DNA from 3 places in the Bacillus sp. PK3-067 genome. Region 1 is predicted to be linked to each of the others. Evidence: predicted binding sites of a transcription regulator. Region 1 holds the regulator's gene; each other region holds the start of a gene.
The links. Region 1 encodes LexA, which represses DNA repair genes until DNA is damaged. Its sites were predicted from a motif close to CGAACATATGTTCG; they were not measured.

Region 1 (5,315 bases):
TGCTTCGTATACTCTACATATCTACGATGTACAGTCGCCTTTGAAACATTATGACCAAATCCACGTAATGTTGCTGCAATTTCTTCAAACGTGAGTTCACTTTTTCGCAAACGTACAATTTCCTCAATTGGCACTTCTTTTTTCTCTCTTCCTACACTTAAATGACGATTTTTTAAATTTTTTTCTGGACGATAACCTTTTTCTACTGCACGTTGCATACCTCGTTTAATTTTCAAATTATGAATCTTTCTTTGATATTCTTCAACAATACCAATAATATCTAATACCATTGAATCAGAATCCGACAATTGTAATTCACCATTATGTGTATGCGTATATACTTTTATGCCTTCTTTATGTAAACAATGCATTAACGCGATCTTCGCATTTCCTCTACCAAGACGCGTTTCATCTTGTATAAGTAACACATCAATTTGTTCGTCTCGAATTGTATCCAACACCTCTAATATACCGTCACGTTCAATTGTATATCCACTAGCCTGCTCTTCAATCACCTTAGTAACATTCATTTGATAGCGCTCAGCTAAATGCAATAATTCATCTTTTTGACGTAATAATGATGTTTCTTGCGCTTCTTTCGTTGTACTCACACGTGCATAAATAATTGCATTCATTTTGAACCCCTCTTTCTCCCTATTATTTCCCTATAGTGTAACATAAATCCGCCATTTGTTCGAACTTATGTTTGTAGAATGTTTTTTCACATGTTATACTTATTAATAAGAAAAATGAAAGAAAACGAGGTGTTAGAAAACATGGAAAAGTTAACGAAACGCCAGCAAGACATTCTCGACTTTATTAAGCTAAAAGTACAAGAAAAAGGATATCCACCTTCCGTACGTGAAATTGGTCAAGCAGTCGGCCTCGCTTCTAGTTCTACAGTGCACGGACATTTATCACGATTAGAAGAAAAAGGATACATTCGACGCGATCCAACAAAACCACGTGCCATTGAAATTTTAGGTGAAGACCGAATGGATACGGAAACACAATCTGTTATTCAAGTTCCAATTGTCGGAAAAGTCACTGCTGGTTTACCAATTACAGCGGTCGAAAGCGTAGAAGAACATTTCCCACTTCCAGCTAGTATTGTTGCTGGAGCAGACCAAGTGTTCATGTTACGTATTTCTGGAGATAGTATGATTGAAGCTGGTATTTTCGATGGAGATTTAGTTGTTGTTCGCCAACAGCAGTCTGCATATAATGGTGAAATTGTAGTCGCTTTAACAGAGGATAACGAAGCAACAGTTAAACGTTTCTATAAAGAAAAAGACCATTTCCGTCTACAACCAGAAAACTCTTCATTAGAACCTATCATTTTAAAACAAGTGTCAGTTATCGGGAAAGTAATTGGCGTATATCGTGATTTACATTAAAAATAACAAAAAGAAGATAATTACCTTATTTATATACGGTAATTATCTTCTTTTTGTATTTTGATAGATTTCCATGCATTCTATTTCTTATTAACGAGTTTCAATCGTCACATCTCCCGCAGCCGTTTTACCGCTAATCTTTTTACTACCATTTCCAATTGTTACATTTTTATTTTCTTCATTAAAAATTGTTACATCTCCAGCAGCACTTTGCCCAGTAATTACCGCATCTTGTGGTTTTTCCGATAAAGTAATATCTATATCTCCCGCAGTTGAACTTGCTTCTAGATTATACTTAGAATCATGATCTTGAATATTTATTTCCCCACTTGTTGTTTTTGCGGTCACTTTCCCTAATACCTTCTTAAAGTTCACCTCACCAGCTTTTGTCGATCCCTCCACATTCTTAGCCGTTACTTGTTTCAACTCTACTTCTCCAGCAAGTGTCCTAACACTTACGCTATCACTTTTCACATCACTCATTTCGATTTGTCCAGCAGATGAATTTACTTTTACATCTTGGTAAGAGCGTTCGGGCACAAGGAGAGTCAATTTAGACGTTTGAAACCTAAAATCGTAAAAAGAAAAATCAAATGAAGCACCTTTTTCTCTTTCCCCAATAATTTTTAATGTGTCACCATCTTCTGCGATACGAATCTCTTGTTTACGTACATCTCCCGATTGCTTTACATAAAAAGAAGAGTCAGGAGATTTTTGGACAATAATATCCCCGGCATCTAACTTAACTTCTATATTTTTTAATGTTTCGTTTTTAATTACATTTTCTTTATCGCCTTTTTCAGCAGTTTGTACTGCTTTTTCATATGTTTGGGAAATTCCTATTACTCCAATAATGATACAAGCGATAGCGATTAAAAATAGTTTTTTCATCATTTACTCTCCTTTTATCATTTTGAAGTTCCATATTACATATCGTACACACAATCTCTTAAACCACTTTGTACTATAAAAAGCGATAATACATAAAAATAAACCTACCCCAACAAACGTTATACTAACGAAAAGATCCAACCATATAAAAGTACCCATAAATACTTTTCCAATAACGAAAAATGGTGTTACTACACTAGCAATACCACCGATCCAAAAAGAAAATATAAAAGCAATAATTGCGACTAACGGGCCTAACACAATAATAAAATTAAACAAACTAAGTCCAATCGCTGCCATAACAGCTCTTGTCACATTTGAAGTCGATGGATTTTTTTTCATTTCATCGAAGCGATACATCGCAAGTAATTCTTTCGCGATTACTTTCGGAGAACCAAGGCCCTGTATTATTTCCGATTCAGTTTTCCCCTCTTCTAGTCCAAACTGAAAGTGCTCTTCATAATCCAATAAAATATCTTGCCTCTCTTCCTCTGGTAACTTTCTAAGATAACTTGATAATTCTTTAAGAAACCCTTCTTTACTCATCCCATTCCACCCCTTCAACAATTTCTTGTACCCCTTTCGCAAAATCACGCCATTCTGTTACTAACAAATGAAATTGCGTCTCCCCTTGCTCTGTTAATTGATAATATTTACGAGGTGGCCCTTCCGTAGATTCCTTTAAATACGTTTGAAAATACCCTTCTTTCGTCAAACGACGTAATAAAGGGTATACTGATCCTTCCGATATTAAAAATTTATTAGAAATTTGCTGAACAAGTTCATAACCGTAACTATCTTTACGTTTTACAAGTGCTAATACACAAAGTTCAAGCACACCTTTTTTAAATTGAACGTTCAAGTGCCATCCTCCTTTCCTATCTTAGTACTGTTCAATACACGGTACCTGTTTTATCCATAATATACCACTTAGTATTGTTTATTGCAAGGTACTAAACTATATTTATTCCCTAAATTTAGAAAATGAACTAACGAAATCCTGAATAAGACTGCGTTATAACTAAGCATCATTACGTTAATATCATTGAGTGATAATCTGATTCACAAGCCACAAACTTATAGCCTTGCAGATGAGGACATAAAAATCATCGCTCGCGTTGTACAGGCAGTAAAGAATTATTAAGTTATAGCACAAGTGATTTAAAAAAGATAAAATCAATTCTTTTGAAAAGATTTTCTTAGTAACATGATTCAAAATAACCAAAAACAATCCATTATCTAGTAGTTAATATATCCAATAACTTCACTAAAAAAGCCCTGATACCGTAGTATCAAGGCTTTTTTAGTTCATAAATTATATAAAACTTACGTTTATCTGATAATGTTTTTCTATGATATCACTACTTGTTATTAATTATTGGCTTTTATGTGGTTGTTTTTCATTTTGCAACCACATAAAATTGTAATAATAGGGAATTAAAAAACCCTTGATACTAGTTGTATCAAGGGTTCAAGCCTCTTAGTATAGAGACATATATTGATCGCGTTCCCATTGGTGAACTTGTGTTCTAAAGATATCCCACTCAATCTCTTTCGCTTCGATGAAGTGCTCAAGTAAGTGTTCTCCTAGTGCACCGCATACTACTTCATTAGATTGTAATGTAACTAATGCTTGCGCTAATGTTGCTGGTAAGTCAACGATACCTGCTTCTTCGCGCTCTTCTTTTGTCATTACATAGATGTTACGATCTACTGCTGCTGGTGGAGTTAATTTGTTTTTAATTCCATCAAGACCTGCAGCTAATAATGTAGCCATTACTAAATATGGGTTTGCAGCTGGGTCAACACTACGCACTTCTACGCGTGTACTAATACCACGAGATGCAGGGATACGTACTAACGGACTACGGTTTTGTGCAGACCATGCTACGTAACAAGGCGCTTCATATCCAGGTACTAGACGTTTATATGAGTTTACAGTTGGGTTTGCTATCGCTGTAAATGCTGGTGCATGTTTTAAAATACCTGCGATGAAGTGACGAGCATCATCACTTAATTGTAAGTCACCGTTTGCATCAAAGAATACGTTCTCACCATTTTTAAATAATGATAAGTTACAGTGCATACCTGAACCGTTCACACCATATAGTGGTTTTGGCATAAACGTTGCGTGTAAACCATGTTTACGAGCAATTGTTTTTACAACAAGTTTGAATGTTTGAATGTCATCACATGAGCGAATTGCATTTGCATATTTAAAGTCAATTTCGTGCTGTCCTGGAGCAACCTCATGGTGAGATGCTTCAATTTCAAATCCCATTTCTTCAAGTTCAAGAACGATATCACGACGACAGTTTTCCCCTAGATCCATCGGCGCAAGGTCGAAGTATCCACCGTTATCGTTTAGTTCTAATGTTGGATTTCCTTTTTCATCAACCTTAAATAGGAAGAATTCTGGCTCTGGTCCAAGATTGAAGTCTGAAAATCCTAAAGCTTCCATTTCTTTTAACACACGTTTTAAGTTGTTACGTGGGTCTCCATCAAATGGAGTGCCATCTGCATTGTAAATATCACAGATTAGTCGAGCTACTTTACCTTTTTCAGCTGTCCAAGGGAAAATTACCCAAGTGTCTAAATCAGGATATAAATACATATCAGACTCTTCAATACGTACGAAACCTTCAATCGAAGATCCATCAAACATCATTTTGTTATCAAGAGCTTTCGTTAATTGTCTCACTGGAATCTCTACGTTTTTAATTACCCCTAAAAGGTCCGTAAATTGTAAACGGATATACTTTACATTCTCTTCTTTCGCCAAACGGAAAATATCTTCTTTTGTGTATCTAGACATTATAAATTCCTCCTTAGTCCCTCTAATCGCCTTCAGAATCAGTTATCTTTAGTGAAAAAATCTTGAAATGTCACCTTGTCGCAATGAAGTTCGATTGAATCTACCTGTATGTTGTAGTTCATCTCGAAGTATTTTGCGAAGCTCAGTTTTTGAAATTTCTTTCGTTTCTTCTTTTACTTTCACTGCTTCTGTTTGATTTTCTTTCATTAGTA
Region 2 (5,315 bases), 510 kb from region 1:
GTCAACTGCTTTTTTCGTCACATCTTCTTGGCCAAATGCTGTCAACATAATTACGCTAGGCTGTTTTAACCTTTCAATATGTCGCATTTTCTCCAATACAGCTAAACCATCTAAGTGTGGCATAATAATGTCTAAAACGAGTACATCAGGTTGCTTATCTGTTAATAAGTTTAAACACTCTTGACCATTATAAGCAGTACCGATTACTTCCATATCATCTTGAGCGGCTACATAGCTCTCTAACATTGATACTAGTTCTTTATTATCATCCACAAGACATACTTTAATTTTCTCCACAGCTTTTCCTCCCTTACCGAATCGATTCTCCGACATGTGTATCCTTCTAGGCTACATGAATTGTTCGACAATTGTGTGAAAATTCCCTTTTAAAGTTTCTTACTTTCCGATAAAATCACAAAAAAATATGTTTATCGTTCATTTATTCCCTTTCGCAACACATTCCATCATAGAAATACAACGAAACGTTCAACCCTTTCCTTTTATTTTACAACAAAAAACACCTCTTGCGGAGCTTTTACAAAATTTCAACGAATTTTTCAACAGAAAAAGCGAGCTAATAATATATATTAGCTCGCTTTTTTCTCTTGATCATAAATATTAATTCCAGCTTGATGTAACATCCATTCAATATGAACACCATATCCTGATGTTGGATCATTTACAAATACATGTGTAACAGCACCAATTACTTTTCCATTTTGTACAATTGGACTTCCGCTCATTCCTTGTACGATACCGCCCGTTTTCGCTAATAGACGTTTATCTGTTACTTTTATTACCATACCCTTTGTGGCTGGGAATTTTTGCTGCACTGTACTAACGACTTCAATATCAAACGCTTCTACTTTATCTTGATCAATAACTGTTAATATTTTTGCCGGTCCTTCTTTTACTTGATGAGATAATGCGATAGGCATTGCTTTATCCATTATACCGTTTTTCATATTCGTATTTAATTTTCCAAAAATACCATATGGACTATTAATTGTAATATTGCCAATCACTTCACGGTCTGGTGAGAATCTTGCTAATTTCTCCCCTGGATTCCCATGACTACCTCTTTCAATTGATGTAACTGTCGAGCGCATAATTTGTCCATCTTCGACTTGAATCGGCTTTTTCGTATCATTATCAGAAATAACATGACCAAGTGCCCCATATTTCATAGAATCTGGATGAACAAATGTCATCGTTCCAATTCCAGCTGCCGAATCACGGATATACAAGCCAATTCGATAAGACGATTCACCGTTGTCTTTTTGTGGAGTTAGCTTCGTACGAATATATTTTCCATCTCTTAACAATACAAGATTAAGCGGTTCACCTGTTTCTCCACTATTATGAATAAACGGTGCTACATCACTCATTCTTTCAATTGTTTTACCATTAATTTCAGTAATCATATCTCCAATTTGTACACCTGCTGTTTCACCAGGAGATATTTTACCTTTTTCAGTTTGAATTAAATGATGGCCTACAACAAGTACACCTTTTGTATTTAATTTCACACCAATTGATTGTCCACCTGGAATCACTTTAAAATCTTTTAACACTTTCACATTTACTTTTTTTACTGGAAAACCAGCAAGCTGAAATACCATATCAGCTTCACCATTTTGATGAGAATTTACCATAAGTCCTTGTTTTTGTTCATTCGAACTCACTGTAAATACATGACGATTTGTGGATGAAGCTTTGAAAACTGGTAATGATGATATTTCTGATTGTTGTCCTTCAAAAACAACAAGTTGTTTCGGTGATGAAATAAACGTTCGAAGCGGTTTAAAACATCCAATAAAAACTAAAGAAACAAGGAGACAAAGACCTATTATTTTTCGAAATTTTTCTAATTTCAACTTGTTCACTCTCCTCGCTCCTACCCCACATTCAGCCTCTTGGCTTCACTTTTTAATCTCTCCTTGCAGTGCTTTATTTATAACCGGAAGAATTAAGAAATCGTCATTTGAGAAAAAAAGCTATCCATTACTGGATAGCCTCTGCTGTCTGTTTAAAATGATGCGCTTGCGTAAGTAATTCTTTCGCATGCTCTGTCGTTAAATCTGTGATTTCCACACCAGAAATCATTCGAGCTATTTCTGTTACTTTATCCTCCATAGTTAAAACAGTAACCGATGTAATTGTCCGATCATTCGCTACTTGTTTTCGAATAAATAAATGTGAATCTGCCATTGAAGCTACTTGAGGTAAGTGCGTAATACAAAGTACTTGCGAGTTTACTGATACTCGATAAATTTTTTCCGCAATAGCCTGTGCGACCCGGCCACTTACACCCGTATCCACTTCATCAAAAATAACAGATGCAACCCCTTGATGCTTAGAAAAAATGCTTTTTAAAGCTAAAATGATACGAGATAACTCTCCGCCAGATGCAACCTTTGAAAGTGGTTTTAGCGGCTCTCCTGGGTTCGTTGAAATATAAAATTCCACATGATCGTAACCATCCGCCGTAAGTCTTACCGGCGCACCTTCCACAAGGGGCTCTTCTACATTTCCTTCTCTCTTCATAATTCTCACTTCAAATTTCGTTTTTTCCATATATAATTCTTTTAATTCCTGATGAATTGCATTTGTAAGGTGTTCTGCAAGCTCATGACGCATATTACTTAACAACGTTGCTTCTTTCAGAATAACACTTTCTAATTCCTTCAACTGTTTCTTCGTCGTTTCAATATGAACGTCTTTATTTTCAATCGTAAAAATTTCCTGTTCAATTTTATCAGCATACGCTAAAATCTCTTCTACAGTATTTCCATATTTTCTCTTTAGCATACGAATTTCATTCAAACGTGTTTCGATTTCATCTAAACGATTTGGATCATATTCCATCATATCGAGCTTTTCTCTCAGTTGATAGGCAACCTCTTCTAATAAGTAATAGCTATTTGCAATTGAATCATGATTCTCCTGATACACTTCATCTAAATGTGTAATACTTTCCATTTGCCCCATTGCACTTCTTACATTATCTAACCCTTGTCCGTCGGCACTTAACGAACGATATGCATCACCTAACGCTTTATAAATCTTTTCAAAATTAGAAATTTGCAATCGTTCCTCAGTTAATTCATTTTCTTCATCCATCTTTAAATCCGCCTTGCGAATTTCTTCATGCTGAAATTGAATTAAATCTAAGCGATGTGCCATTTGTTGCTCATTTTCACTTAACGATTTCAATTGTTTTTTTAATTTTTCATAGTCAGCGTATACGTTTTGATATATGTCTAATTGTTTAACGATTCGATCCCCATCAAAGTGATCAAGCATAAACAGATGTCGTTCTTCATTCATTAAATCTTGCGTTTCGTGCTGTCCATGAATATCAACAAGTGTTTTCCCAATTTCTTTTAATATGCTAAGTGTAACAAGCTTCCCATTTACACGACATACACTCTTCCCGTTCGCAGCAATATCACGCTTTAAAATAATCATGCCATCTTCTATTTCTATATCTAACTCTTCTGCCTTTTCAATACATGGATGCTTCTCATCTTCAACATAAAATAGCCCTTCAATCTCAGCCTTCTCTGTTCCATATCGAACAAATTCTGCTGACCCACGGCCACCTACAAGTAAACTAATTGCATCAATAATAATCGATTTTCCGGCCCCTGTTTCACCGCTTAAAACCGTTAAACCTTTTTGAAAAGAAATATTTAATGCTTCAATAATAGCAAAGTTTCTAATCGATAATTCCGATAACAATGCCCCATTCACCTCGTTATAAAATAATCCCTTACTAAAGGATTTTCTCAGTTCTTCATTCAAATAATCATGCTATATATTTGTATGTATATACTCTTCTAACCCGCTTCATTGTACCAAACATTTGTTTTACGGGTCAATCCATCTATTTTCTAACTTTATGCAAACAAAATATTATATTACAATTGAAAATTCATATTTTTAACCAATAAAAATATCTTGTTCACTTTCCACTTTACGATGGAAAGCAAACAAGATTTTTTGTTACAACATATTTAAGAAACGATCAGAGACAACACCTGTATCGTCAGGTGTACGGCAAATAATTAAGCAAGTATCATCACCACAGATGGTTCCGATGATCTCATCCCACTCTAAATGATCAATAAGTGCTCCAAGTGAATGAGCGTTACCAGGCAATGTTTTTAGCACAAGCATATGTCCTGCCGTGTCTAATTTTACAAATGAATCCACTAGATTTCGTTTTAATTTTTGTAACGGGTTAAATCGTTGATCTGCTGGCAAGCTATATTTATAGCGCCCATCATGTAATGGCACCTTCACTAAGTGCAGTTCTTTAATATCGCGCGATACTGTTGCTTGCGTTACATTAAATCCCTCATTACGTAAAATATCAACTAATTCATCTTGTGTTTCAATTTCTTTGTTTGCAATAATTTCCCTGATTTTAATATGGCGCTGACCTTTATTCATACATTTGCACCTCACACTATCTCTTACCATAGTTTAAACATTGGTATACTTCACTTATTTATGTTAACTTATAATTCGTTTCTTGTACACAATTGTTTTTACAATCATTATACAATTACAGCAAAAAGAGGAACAACATATGTTATTCCCCTTTCCCTTTTTGTTTTAGAACTTCATGCGCTTCTGTAACAACTTGCTCTATAGAAATCGGAGAATGATTTTCGCCATTCTCACGTTCACCATGCCATTTCAGATGAATTAAAAATTCAATATTACCATCCCCACCCGTAATTGGTGAGAATGTTAAACCTTCCACATCATAGCCTTCTTTTAAAGCAAACTCGACAATCATTTCTACAACAGCTTCATGTACTTTTCTATCACGAACGATACCTTTTTTCCCAACTTGCTCTCTTCCAGCTTCAAACTGCGGTTTAATTAACGCTGCTACATCTCCGTTAGGCATAAGCATTGTTTTTAAAACTGGCAGTATAAGCTTTAATGATATAAATGAAACATCAATACTTGCAAATTGAGGTAAACCACGTTCTAAGTCTGCTGGTGTCACGTAACGGAAGTTTGTTCGTTCCATTACAACAACACGCTCATCTTGACGTAATTTCCACGCTAGTTGATTGTATCCTACATCTAATGCATAAGATAATTTCGCTCCATTTTGAAGCGCGCAATCTGTAAAGCCACCAGTTGATGAACCAATATCTATCATAACTTTATCTTGTAAATCAAGATGAAATGTCTCTAATGCCTTTTCAAGTTTATAACCACCACGACTTACATACGGCATAACTTGTCCCTTCACCGTAATCTCAGTATCTTGCGAGATTTTCTCTCCTGGC
Region 3 (5,315 bases), on a different replicon from region 1:
GCCACGCTGGGGCACTATTCATAAAGGTATTGATTATTCTTGCCAAGACGGTGTCACACCAATTGCCGCGTCGAAAGGTGGCGTTGTAGAGTGGGCGAAATTTGGCGCTTCCGGTTCGGGGTTTGGCGGATATGGAAACGTAGTTGTAATCAATCATGGGAATGGATATTGGAGTTTATACGGTCACATGTCGTCCATTACTGTACAGGAAGGTCAAAACATTGGAGTCGGTCAACAGGTAGGTGTTTGCGGAAGAACAGGGCAAGTAACAGGGCCACATCTTCACTTTGAGATCAAAACATCTTTGACGTTTGGTCAAGTCGACCCAGCACCTTATTTGCCGAAATAAGCGGAAAGAAAGGGAGGATTAGGGATGAAACAGGGAATCGTTGGTTTAATCATAGTTGTACTATTGGGTATCAGTGTATGGTTATGGAATCAAAATCGCACCTTACAGCATAAAGTTGAGCAGACAGAAAAGAAATGGACGGAACAAGTAAAAGAGCTAAAAACAGAGAATCGAGCATTGGAAAAGCGTGTAACAGTTTTAACAGAAAATACCCAAGATAAAGGGCAAGAAGTAGCAAAACAGTTTGTAGAGCTGTTAATACAGAATGATAACAAGCAAAAAGAAAAGCCAGGGTTTGAAAAGATCAAAGAAATGATAACTGGAGAAGCACGAAACAAATTATTAAATGCGCCAGAGGATGCACATAACCATATAGAAGATGATGGGTCTATGCACATTCAAACGAAAGCAAAGATAACGGATATGTACTACATTAAAACCGCTGATAATAAAGCCGATGTAACGGTTAAATATGATTATCTTGTAACGGTTGATGGAACAGAACAACAAGAAAAACACACTATGAAATTAAATTTACTATTAGAAGGTGAAAAATGGTTTGTAGAAAATTATGAGTTCCAAATCAATACAGGAATTGAAGGGCCATAGAGAAAGGAATGAGGGGAGTTGGTAAATAAAAATGTATTGCATCACATTGGATATGAAATATTGCAAGAAACGTTTGTATTGATTCGAAATGTATTTTCCTATTCAAACCAAGATGAATCCAGTGTGACATATGTGCGAGAAATTACGGATGCCTTGCATAATATCCCGCATTCGATTCAGAAACAACATGATAAATTCCTGGAATTTGAGTTTAAATTGCTAGAAGAAACATTAATGCAAATGGATTTTGGAAAGGTTGCCGCACAAAACGTTCCCCATTTTAGAATGTATGCGGCGCGTGTACAGCAATTGTTACAGAAGCGCTATAAAGAGGTGTAATCGAGTGGAAATGGGGCGATAAAATATGATCGTATTGGGAATTGGGCTGTCAGTTTTGCTGATAGCCTTTTTATTTATCCAGGTATATCCGTTCCAGGAACAAAAGTTAGAACAGAGAAAATATGATGAATATGGAATCTGGATCATTATTTGTACAGGGGTATGTCTCTATGTTTCGCACCATTTTTTACAGGAAAACACATGGCAATGGGGATTAAAAATCATAGGTGCAACTTTTTTTACAGGGTTTTCAATTGGATGTGTTGGAAAACAAAGTATATATGATTTTCAACATAAAAAGTTTCCCTTTCAGAAAAAATAACGCTTCAAATTCGCTTGTAATTGATTTTAAAGAAACTGTTAATACATTTGGTATCGAATGAGATTACGCTCTTTATTCGGCTCTTTAAGTGGTTTAAATGGGTTCTTAGAAAGAAAGGGGGGTGAGGATGCTTTTTTTAAAGGTTATTGCATATATTTTGCTAAGTATAGGAGTTTGTACGCTTGTTTTAGCAGGAATAGTCGCTATTATAAAGAAACAAATGATAATCGCAAATATAAACCTATTATTGGCCATGTACTATTTTTGTTCGGGAAGTCTTCTGTATTTGTGCACGTTATGGGAAACACAAGATATTTTCCTACAAGCCTTTTTGATTTTAATTGTAGGAATTTCAATTATTCGATTGAGAAAAAGTTGGTATGTACCGCAAATGCGTATTCAACTTCAAAAACTGCAGGAGCAAGCAACAAATAAGAATGATTTGTGAGGAAATCCATGAAAAAAGGAGTGGAGAAATCTTGATACATCAATATGAATTGAACTTTTCAGTGATGTATAGTGGCAAGGTAACAGGCTCACAATCTACAATTATTCCAGCAAGTTCTTTAGAGGAAGCAAACGAGAAATTACAATCGGAAGTAAATCGGCGGTTTGGGAAATGCCATGTCAAAATTGGTCATACAAGTTTACTTGTTTCAGAGGATAGTCGATACACAATTGGATAAAATGAGGAAAGGAGCCTTGCAATTAGCAAGGTTTTTTTATTTGAAATGATTAAAATTTGTATTAAAAAAGTCTTATAAAAGAACATTAGTTCGTATATAATAGGAACTAATGTTCTTTTATTTGGGGGGATGACAGTGTATGACTATTCAATATTGCCGAATCGAATTATTTTATGTGTAGACCTTCGTAGCTTTTACGCTTCGGTCAGTTGCATCAAGATGGGATTAGACCCACTTCAAACTAAGTTAGCTGTAGTCGGTGATGTTAAAAGGAATGGCTCAATTGTTTTGGCTGCAACTCCACCATTAAAAGCGTTAGGAGTAAAGAAAATGGCAAGGCTATATGAAATACCACGTCGTAATGACATTCTCGTGGTAAATCCAATCATGGGAACCTATATCAAATGTTCCAATTATATAACGAGGTTGGCCCTACAGTACGTACCCATTGAGGATTTTCACCAATACAGCATCGATGAATTTTTCATGGATATTACCGATAGTATTCATCTGTTTGCTAATGACCCATACGAATTCGCATTGAAATTCAAACGTGAGGTTTATGAGCATACACGTATTGAGTGCACGATAGGAATTGGTCCTAATCCATTGATGAGTAAAATTGCGTTAGATGTGGAAGCGAAGAAAACGAAAGATTGCATTGCATATTGGAAGTACGAAGATGTACCCATAAAATTATGGCCGATACGACCACTTAGTAAATTTTGGGGGATATCGAGGAAGACAGAGATGAAGTTAAATCGAAAAGGAAAACATTCAATCGAAGCCTTAGCACAATACCCTCTGAAATATCTCAAACAAAGCTTTGGTGTGATTGGCGAAGAATTACACTTACATAGCAACGGAATTGATTTTAGCCGCATTTCAGAAAAATATATACCAGCAACAACTTCTATCGGAAAAAGCCAAATACTCATGCGTGATTACACGATAGAAGAATTTCCAATTATCCTACTGGAACATATCGAGGAAGTTTGTTATCGATTAAGAAGACAAAACAAACTCGCTCAAACAATCCATTTTTCCATTGGTTATAGCAAAAGTTACGCTGGTGGTTTTAGAAAAACTCACACTTTAAACCGCCCAACTAATCTAACAATGGATATTTATCATATATGTACATACTTTTTATATGAGTTATATACGGGTGAACCAATCAGATCAATTAATGTTTCTTTAACAAAGTTAATTAATGAAGGTGAAGAACAAATCTCCCTTTTTGATAACGTAATACAACGTGAAAAAGAAATGAAATTAACTAAGGTAATGGATGAAATACGCACTAAGTTTGGGAAAAACAGCATATTAAGAGGGATTTCGTACACAAATAGTGCTACAGCAAGATACAGAAACACATTGTTAGGAGGACATAGATCGTGAGTAACGCTAATATGCCAAAAGGAAGAGGAATGGTCAAGTGGCAAGGATTTTCCGCGATTCCAGAGCAATTCGCTGGTATCAGTCAAATTATTAAAGAAAAGACAAAAGTGGAACGACCGATTTTAACTCAGGAAGAAAAAGAATGTATAGAGAATATATTACTGTGTTCCTTGCTTTCTGAAGAAGAAATATTAATTACATATTACGAGGATGGCCATTTGCTTACTAGTTATATGACCGTAACGGATATCGATCCGCTAAATAGTGCTGTAATATGTACAGATGCTTTTTATAATAAGAACATCCTTAAATTTATTAATATTATCGATGTTAAGTAAGTAAATGGGGCTCGCTACATCGCTAGTTGCACTATCTATAAAGAAAAAAAGACGTTATCCTTCCTAATCTAGCTTGTTTAGAAAGGATAACGTTTTTTGTATTTAAGGGTATTAAAATTTATTAAGTTGATGGAGATATATAGAAATTATTGCAATTAAAAACTATTATTATCTTATAGCAATTTAGGAGTTTAACTTGATAGGTATCATTTTCACGGTATTTCAAATAAAAGTATTTAATAATCTTTTTTAATTGTTTTATCAAGAAATCGATTTCTATAAAGTATATAAATTTCTAATACATATATTTTAAAAGGTGGTTAGATTAGTAATGGAAAAAAGACAAGAATTAGCATTAAGGTGCCATGATATTACCTTAGGATTAGGTAATAAAGAGGTAGCTGAATTTGAAACATTAACTGAAGTAGGATTAATGGTTAAGCTCGCTCTTCATATAAGAGGACTTCCATTAATCCCTTATGACACATTAAAATTGGCTTCGCACCATTTTTTAGACATCCATCCATTATTATGTAAAAATATTGTGCATAATCTTGCAGAAATTGAATTTGTTAAAATTAACTCAGAGGGTAATACTATTAAATCTGTTTTACCTACGGTCCCTTTTTATGAAGACTTATATGAACAAGTAGGGGAATTTGCTGATTTACAAAAACTCAATGAATCAGAAGAGCTTGCAATTACTATTTTGAAGAAACTTACTGATTCACCAATTAGCTCTTCTTCTATTTATCAACTAGGAGCCGATAAAAAATTAGTTGATCGAAACTTATCAATTGGTCAACAAGGAAATTATATTATTAGCAAACGAAGCCGTGGAAAAGACATTCTTTTAAGCCCAGTCTACTTTTCGGAAAACGCTGAATTATTTTCTGAACTAGTTGCAAAATCTGGAGCTAACACTGTAAAAAAAATATTAGGTTTAATAAAACAATCTCAGGGTATTCCTTTACATATAATTGAGACAACAAAAGAAATAAATGGTACAAAGCTCAATGATGCTGAAATATCTCTCCTTAAAAGTTTAGCTCATGATAGTATCATTAAGCCACCTTCGATTGCAACAACTCACGCAGGGGAAAATTACTTTTTATTTACTCCTAAACCCGGCGATGCTAGATTAAGCCCAACTAAAAGGGAGATATATGAAAGAGCGATGGCTCTTGTTTCTGCCGTTAGACAAGGACAATATCTTCCAAAGCAGTATGCTATTCGTAGCCCATATGCAATCCTAAAAAAATTACAACGCG

Region 2: recN (DNA repair protein RecN) is a predicted target of LexA. The motif match lies at 3,862-3,875, and genes of this name have one in related genera.
Region 3: M1D73_RS29975 (Y-family DNA polymerase) is a predicted target of LexA. The motif match lies at 2,385-2,398, and genes of this name have one in related genera.

The regions. Positions count from the first base shown of each region.
Region 1 is NZ_CP096490.1:3,681,716-3,687,030, forward strand. Features, by position in the region: gene M1D73_RS18865 (YneB family resolvase-like protein) at 1-635, opposite strand, end outside; gene lexA (transcriptional repressor LexA) at 777-1,397, shown strand; gene M1D73_RS18875 (DUF4097 family beta strand repeat-containing protein) at 1,488-2,291, opposite strand; gene M1D73_RS18880 (DUF1700 domain-containing protein) at 2,292-2,834, opposite strand; gene M1D73_RS18885 (PadR family transcriptional regulator) at 2,827-3,150, opposite strand; partial or broken gene M1D73_RS18890 (LexA family protein) at 3,313-3,432, shown strand; gene glnA (type I glutamate--ammonia ligase) at 3,769-5,103, opposite strand; gene glnR (transcriptional repressor GlnR) at 5,152-5,315, opposite strand, start outside.
Region 2 is NZ_CP096490.1:4,191,364-4,196,678, forward strand. Features, by position in the region: gene spo0A (sporulation transcription factor Spo0A) at 1-297, opposite strand, end outside; gene spoIVB (SpoIVB peptidase) at 588-1,886, opposite strand; gene recN (DNA repair protein RecN) at 2,005-3,744, opposite strand; gene argR (arginine repressor ArgR) at 4,009-4,458, opposite strand; gene M1D73_RS21500 (TlyA family rRNA (cytidine-2'-O)-methyltransferase) at 4,601-5,315, opposite strand, start outside.
Region 3 is NZ_CP096493.1:47,531-52,845, forward strand. Features, by position in the region: gene M1D73_RS29945 (peptidoglycan DD-metalloendopeptidase family protein) at 1-349, shown strand, start outside; gene M1D73_RS29950 (hypothetical protein) at 374-958, shown strand; gene M1D73_RS29955 (hypothetical protein) at 977-1,297, shown strand; gene M1D73_RS29960 (hypothetical protein) at 1,323-1,619, shown strand; gene M1D73_RS29965 (hypothetical protein) at 1,747-2,067, shown strand; gene M1D73_RS29970 (hypothetical protein) at 2,099-2,305, shown strand; gene M1D73_RS29975 (Y-family DNA polymerase) at 2,441-3,706, shown strand; gene M1D73_RS29980 (YolD-like family protein) at 3,703-4,044, shown strand; gene M1D73_RS29985 (hypothetical protein) at 4,376-5,315, shown strand, end outside.